2 regions of the Brevibacillus jepli genome follow, and region 1 is predicted to be linked to the other one. Evidence: predicted binding sites of a transcription regulator. Region 1 holds the regulator's gene; the other holds the start of a gene.
The links. Region 1 encodes LexA, which represses DNA repair genes until DNA is damaged. Its sites were predicted from a motif close to CGAACATATGTTCG; they were not measured.

Region 1 (3,417 bases):
TTCGTCAATCGACGCAACTGTTTCTTCCAGCTTTTTTTGTTCTACCTCATAATCACGATGCTGTGTACTCACATCCATTCCCCCCTCACATCGATCACCATTGCCTTGCCAGCCATATTCCAGCTGCACAAGAAAGGAGACTAACTCCTAAGCTAAGTAATGCGTACATAGTGCCACGCAGTAATTGACCTTCTCCCCAGAAGGAAACAACCTCCAGTGAAAAACTTGAGAAAGTCGTAAATCCTCCCATGACTCCCGTAGCAAAAAGAAGGTAGAGAGCAGGCGACAAAAAGCCCCGCTCTTTCCCAACCACGAACAAAATGCCGATGATCAAGGACCCAGACACATTGGCGACCCATGTTCCCCATGGCCAACCTGGCTGATTGGCAGCCAACGATAACAGGTAGCGCCCGAGAGAACCAACCGCTCCTCCTACCGCCACAGCTATCCACGCCATCTCTTACCCTCCCCACGATATCAGCTGTTCTCGTTATGTATGTCACAGAAAAAGACACCCTAGCGTCAAGCGAGGATGTCTGTCGTATCAGTAATTGTTATCTTACTGTTTTGGCTTATTTTCTTCAAGGTCTTCCACATACCGGATAGAATCTAAATTTGCTCTCAAAGAAAGCTTAACGGCGTCAATGTACTTTTGGCGCAACGTTTTTTGCTCAAGCTTCTCTTCCTCGGTCAAACCTTCTTCGCGAGATTTTTTGACCAATTCGTTAATGCGTTTAATTTCTGCGTCAGATACCACTGCTGGTTTCCTCCCACTCTGTAGTAGTGCCGCTTCATTATACCACATTCGAATGATCCCGCAAGACGACCGAACACTTACTGAGTATCGGGAATGAAGAGAGTCTGACCTGGGTAAATCTTGTTGCTATCCATATCGTTCGCATCTTTAATCGCTACGATGTAGTCACGCACATCCATATTTTGATCCGCTTTGTGGCGAACGGCAATCGTCCATAGACTATCGCCGGAGCGAACCGTCACTTCTTTGCCTTGTGGTGCCTCCATTGCGGAAGAAGCAAACACTAGTTCGGTCAATAAGTAAAAAAAGAGAGTGAATGTAATAAGAAACAAGAGAGCTTGTCCTCTCGTGATACCAAAACGAACGCGACGCTCTTCTTTTTTCTCGAAACGATTACGTACTGTCAATGAATTCATGATAATGGCCCCCTCACAAACATACGTTCTGTTATCTTGTACCCTCATAATAAATGAGAACATATGTTCATGTCAATAAATAATCGAACTTATGTTTGTCGAACGCAAGATCCCATGGTATAATATAGGAAAATATGTTCGAGAAATCAGAGGTGTCTTTCTATGTCAAAATTATCGAGTAGACAACAAGCCATCATCGAGTTCATTCGAAAGGAAGTTCGTGATAAAGGATATCCACCCTCTGTGCGGGAAATCGGAGAAGCTGTCGGACTAGCTTCCAGCTCAACCGTACATGGACATTTGGCACGATTAGAGAAAAAAGGCCTCATTCGCAGAGACCCTACCAAACCTCGCGCCATCGAATTGCTTTCAGATGAAGATCGGTTTCAAGACAATTTCGAAGACTCTGTCGTACGTGTGCCTGTAATCGGGAAAGTAACTGCTGGACAGCCGATCACTGCTATTGAGGATGTAGAGGAATACTTCCCGCTTCCAGATAATATCGTGACTTCTGACAAGGTCTATATGCTGCGCGTCTCTGGAAATAGTATGATTGATGCCGGGATTCTCGACGGCGACTACGTAATCGTTCGCCAACAGCACGTAGCGAACAATGGTGACATCGTTGTAGCCATGACCGAAGAAGACGAAGCGACTGTCAAAAGATTTTTCAAAGAGAAGAACCACTTCCGACTCCAACCGGAAAATGCAACGATGGAACCGATCATCTTGGAGCATGTATCCATTCTCGGAAAAGTCATCGGTGTCTATCGACTCATTCACTAGTTTCCACACATAAAAAAGGACAGCCTCGGCTGTCCTTTTCGTTTTCTATTTGATAGGCTATCTGGCGATAAAAAACCAGACAATCATCGCCACTTGTAGAATTACTTTTACGACCGCACTGCCCAAAAATCCGATCAGTGAGCCCACACCTGCTTTTACTGCTCGCTCCATCGTCTGCTTCTGCACCATCAGCTCTACTAGCACAACGAATACGAACGGCAAGATCAGCATACCAAACGGCGGAAACACGAATATCCCGAGTACAATACCGACAGCAGCCGCAATGGACGACCACTTGGACCCCCCGTACCTTTTCACGAAGTACATATTCGTCAATAAGTCAGCACCATAAAGCAGAATACTTAGAACGACCATTCCCCACCAAAATGATGCTGGCAATCCCGCTCCGGGATCGGCAATGAAAAAGTGATAGAGCAAGAAGCCCACCCACAGTAAAATCGTATCAGGTAGAACGGGTAAAAATATCCCGGCGATACTCAAAAGAAACAATAGCACAACTACGATCCACAAAAATATTTCCATCCACGACACTCCCTTCATTTAGGTATACGAGTGATCATTGATTTCGTTGCGCACTTATTCACTTTTGTCTAAACTATTTTAAAAGAAAGCAGAAACGGAGGTAGCTTCATGAGAAATTGGCATGACCTCTCTTACTTGCGCCACGGAACGATCCGTCAAAAATCAGCCTGGAAAGCGATCCAGGAGACTCGCATCATGGAAGTTCTTTCTCCGTACCGCCCTGTTCTTGCTGGCACCATTCCATTGGACATTGATGTTCTCCAAAGCGACCTGGACATCATTTGCGAGAGTCATGATCTGGAACAGTTTGAACAGAATGCATGTAAAGCTTTTGGCTCCTTGCATGGCTTTGAAGTAACCCATATAAACGTAAAAGATATAGCCACGTGCGTCATCCAGTTTTTCGCGGCTGACTTTTGGTTTGAATTATTTGCTCAACCGGTTGCCGTCGAGAAGCAAAATGCCTATCGACATATGGATATGGAAGCACGGTTGCTAGCGATAGGTGGACAGGAAGCCTATCAACAAATCAGGGCTCTCAAGCAAAGCGGCATCAAAACAGAACCCGCGTTTGCCGAGTACTTTCATATTCCGGGTGACGATCCTTATGAGGCATTGTTACAATTGGAGTCGTTAACAGAACAGGAATTACGCCAAAAGGTTCAGCTCCTCCTGAATCGTTAATCCATCAACAAAGACCCGACCTCTACTTCTTGAATGCAGGAAGGGTCATCATTTTTGGGACTGCCCACTTTCGTAGTTACCGGATAAACGCTCATCTCGCTGGATTCATAGGGGGTAAAGAGGGATTGTAGCTCCAGTTGATCATACTTCTCTCGATCAAGCCATAAGTCTTCGTCCTGTTTCTTTAAAATGACTGGCATTCGCTCGTGAATGTTTTCCATGATTTCATTC
Region 2 (3,417 bases), on a different contig from region 1:
GTGTCCAATGCTGCACAGCTTTTTTCGTTGTGTGGCAATTGAAAAAATTCTATAATAGCGTTAATTACTTTCGGAGGTGTATCTCATGTTAAAAACACTAATTAGAGCAAGCAAGTACACAGGAAGGAAAAATATGAACGGCAGTATGACGCGTACGTATTTTGCGCAGTAGAAGACAGTAACGGAACGATATGTACGTGAAAACGGAACGCGTCATCTGCCTAAAAAAAGGTGGATACTACTTCCATGTTCATGAATGCGACAAAAGTATATACGATCAAGAGTTTTTTGATTTCCTTGGCTAATACGACCATGTTCACGACTTATGCGCTTTACTATATTGTGACACTGGGCTTCAACCCGTTTGAGCTTCTTTTGATCGGGACCGTATTGGAGTTGTCTGTGTTGCTGTTTGAAGGGATAACGGGTGTAGTGGCGGATACATATGGTCGCCGACGCTCCGTCATTTGGGGAATGTTTTTGCTTGGTACGGGGTTTGCCTTGCAGGGGGTCCTTCCCGCGCTTGAAGTCTGGGTACCGTTGATCTCTGTGTTCGGCTTGGTGCTGCTTTCGCAAGTGATTGGTGGCCTTGGGTATACATTCATCAGTGGAGCGGATACCGCGTGGATCGTGGACGAAGTCGGGGAGGAGAAGATCGGGACGATTTTTATGAAGGCCAAGCGCTATTCCTTGTTTGGTAATTTGCTCGGGATTGCGCTCAGTGTAGCATTGGCATCACTTGCCCCCAATCTGCCGTATCTCATCGGAGGTCTCATGTATCTGGGGCTTGGTGTCTTTCTGATCGTGTTTATGAAGGAGACTGGCTTTACTCGTCGCGATCGTACGCCAGGTGCTTCTCACGTGACGGAAATGATTCAGACCTGGACAGCTGGGGCACGAGTGATTCGCAGCCAGCCGATTCTAATGTTGATTTTGTTCGTGACGTTATTTACGGGTGCAGCTTCTGAAGGGTATGACCGTTTGTGGGAAGCGCATTTGATCGCAGAAATTGGCTTTCCAGAGCTCGCTGCTATTTCAATGCCAATGTGGTTCGGGATCATTGCCGCACTGGCAAGCTTGCTTGGCCTCATCGTCGTGGGCGTTGTGGAAAAAAGGCTGGATGTGAACAATGAGCGGGTTGTCCTTGTGGGCATGTTCACGTTGACGGGGCTCAAAATTGCAGCGATGGTTGCTTTTGCCTTGTCCCCAAGCTTTGGCTGGGCGTTATTTGCCCTGTTGTTGATCGGTGTGATCCAGTCATTAAGCAGTCCGCTGTATGATACATGGCTGAATCTGAACATTGAGAGCAGTGTGCGAGCGACGGTTTTGTCGATGATGGGCCAGTCCAATGCCTTGGGACAAACGGCAGGTGGTCCGGCTGTCGGATGGATTGGTACTCGTTTTTCGATTCGTGCTTCTCTGGTTGCGGCGGCTATTTTGCTGGCACCGATTCTGATTGTGTTTGGACGTGCGCTTAGAAGGCGCTGAGTTGTATCTAGCATAAGGCATGTGTCCATTTTAGGGCGCATGCCCTTTTTTTGTAGAGGGAAAAATTAGTAGATGCGAACAAGTTTGCGAACATGCGTTCTCTTGTGGTAGGATGGTTTCAACAACAAGAAGATACTATTCATGGTGGTGACAGCCTGATGATACAACAGTTGAGAAGGTACGGAGCCAGGCAGCAAGCAGTGGAAATCATCTATTTGAATAAAAATGGAGAGGCTAGCAGGCGTACGATCCGTGTTGTGCATATCGACGAGAACAAAGGGAGCCTGAAAGCATACTGTTATATGAGGAAGGCGTATCGTGTATTTGTGTTGGATAACATTTTGGCGATCGCACCTGTATCTGGACATTTTGCCGGATGAAAAGGAATCATCCTCCACGGCCCCAGCCTGTTCCAGCTCCCCTATGTTATACTAAATAGGTAAACAACTTCAAAAAAGAGGAAGGACGGGGACAATAATGGAGTTTTTCGTTGTTATCGTCATCATGGTTTTGATCGTAGTATTTGTCTTGGCGTCCAAAGCGACAAAAGGCGGAAGTGGACGCTCTCATTCCTCTTCAGACAGCGGGGGCGGAGCCTTCTATGTAGACAGCAATCACAATCGAAATCACGACTCAGACGATCGTTGGGACAGCTATGACAGCGGAAGCGATAGCGGTAGTGGTAGTGGTGGAGACAGTGGTGGTGGTGGTGGCGGCGGGGGAGATTGACGCTGTTGCATCTTGTTTCATTATGGTACAATAATTGGGAAATATGATTCCAAACCTGAATGGTAGGTTTGAAAAGGAGAGATGTTTTATGGTAGCCATCAAATTTGCTCAGAGTGTCGTAGTCGGGGTCACAGGAATCCTCCTTTCAAGCGAACAATAATACCGTTCACCAAATGAGGATTCGATTGTGACTGGTTTTGGCTGAAGGCCATCTTATTTAACCAATTGCAGGGGGAATCCGCAGTGAATCAACTAATCAATCAACAAGTATTGCAATCGATGGGCTGGAATGAGTACTTTACCAATCATTTTGCCCCTTATGCCGATCAAGGCTACAGTGTGGGTCGTATCACACTGGAACATAAACGTATTTATCGTCTGTGGAGTGAACATGGTGAGCTCCTGGGCGAAGTAACTGGCAAGCTGCGTTACGAAGCGACAGGTCGAGAAGATTATCCGGCTGTCGGGGACTGGGTAGTTATCAGTGCCCGTCCAGAGGAAAAGAAAGCCTCGATCCATGCGCTTCTTCCACGGAAGAGCAAGTTTTCCCGCAAAGTAGCTGGGGACACTGTGGAAGAGCAGATTGTCGCAGCAAACGTCGATACTGTTTTTCTCGTGAATGCTTTAAATAATGATTTTAATATACGCAGGATGGAGCGCTATCTCATTCTTGCTTGGGAAAGCGGAGCGAATCCGGTGATTGTGCTCTCCAAAGCCGATTTGTGTGACGACCTGGAAGCACGTATGGCAGAGGTAGAATCAGTCGCGATCGGAGTACCTGTTCACGTAGTCAGTGCTGAGCATGGGGAAGGGCTGGATCAGCTCGCACCGTATCTCGGCGAGGGTCAGACGATCGCCTTGATGGGCTCCTCTGGTGTAGGCAAATCCACGTTGATCAACAAATTGAGCGGTATGGAAATGCAAAAAGTCAGTGGCGTGCGTGAAGGTGATGATCGCGGCCGCCATACGACGACTCATCGCGAGCTGTTCCGAATGCCGAGCGGTGCCCTGATGATCGATACACCGGGTATGAGGGAGCTGCAGCTCTGGGAGGCCGATGAAGGCTTTCGCGGTGCCTTTGACGATATCGAGTCCATTGCGGAAACATGCCGATTCAATGATTGCAAGCATGTGCGAGAGCCCGGTTGTGCTGTTCAAGCAGCCATAGGAGAGGGATCACTGGAAAAAGCTCGCTTTGAC

Region 2: AB1L17_RS07480 (WYL domain-containing protein) is a predicted target of LexA. The motif match lies at 1,576-1,589, and genes of this name have one in related genera.

What each region holds. Positions count from the first base shown of each region.
Region 1 is NZ_JBFEFW010000001.1:316,269-319,685, reverse strand. It holds gene AB1L17_RS01620 (HelD family protein) at 1-72, opposite strand, end outside; gene crcB (fluoride efflux transporter CrcB) at 95-457, opposite strand; gene AB1L17_RS01610 (DUF896 domain-containing protein) at 560-757, opposite strand; gene yneA (cell division suppressor protein YneA) at 835-1,173, opposite strand; gene lexA (transcriptional repressor LexA) at 1,336-1,959, shown strand; gene AB1L17_RS01595 (DUF456 domain-containing protein) at 2,017-2,502, opposite strand; gene AB1L17_RS01590 (DUF4269 domain-containing protein) at 2,611-3,186, shown strand; gene AB1L17_RS01585 (SOS response-associated peptidase) at 3,183-3,417, opposite strand, start outside.
Region 2 is NZ_JBFEFW010000005.1:99,245-102,661, reverse strand. It holds gene AB1L17_RS07485 (MFS transporter) at 247-1,488, shown strand; gene AB1L17_RS07480 (WYL domain-containing protein) at 1,647-1,868, shown strand; gene AB1L17_RS07475 (hypothetical protein) at 1,966-2,217, shown strand; gene rsgA (ribosome small subunit-dependent GTPase A) at 2,461-3,417, shown strand, end outside.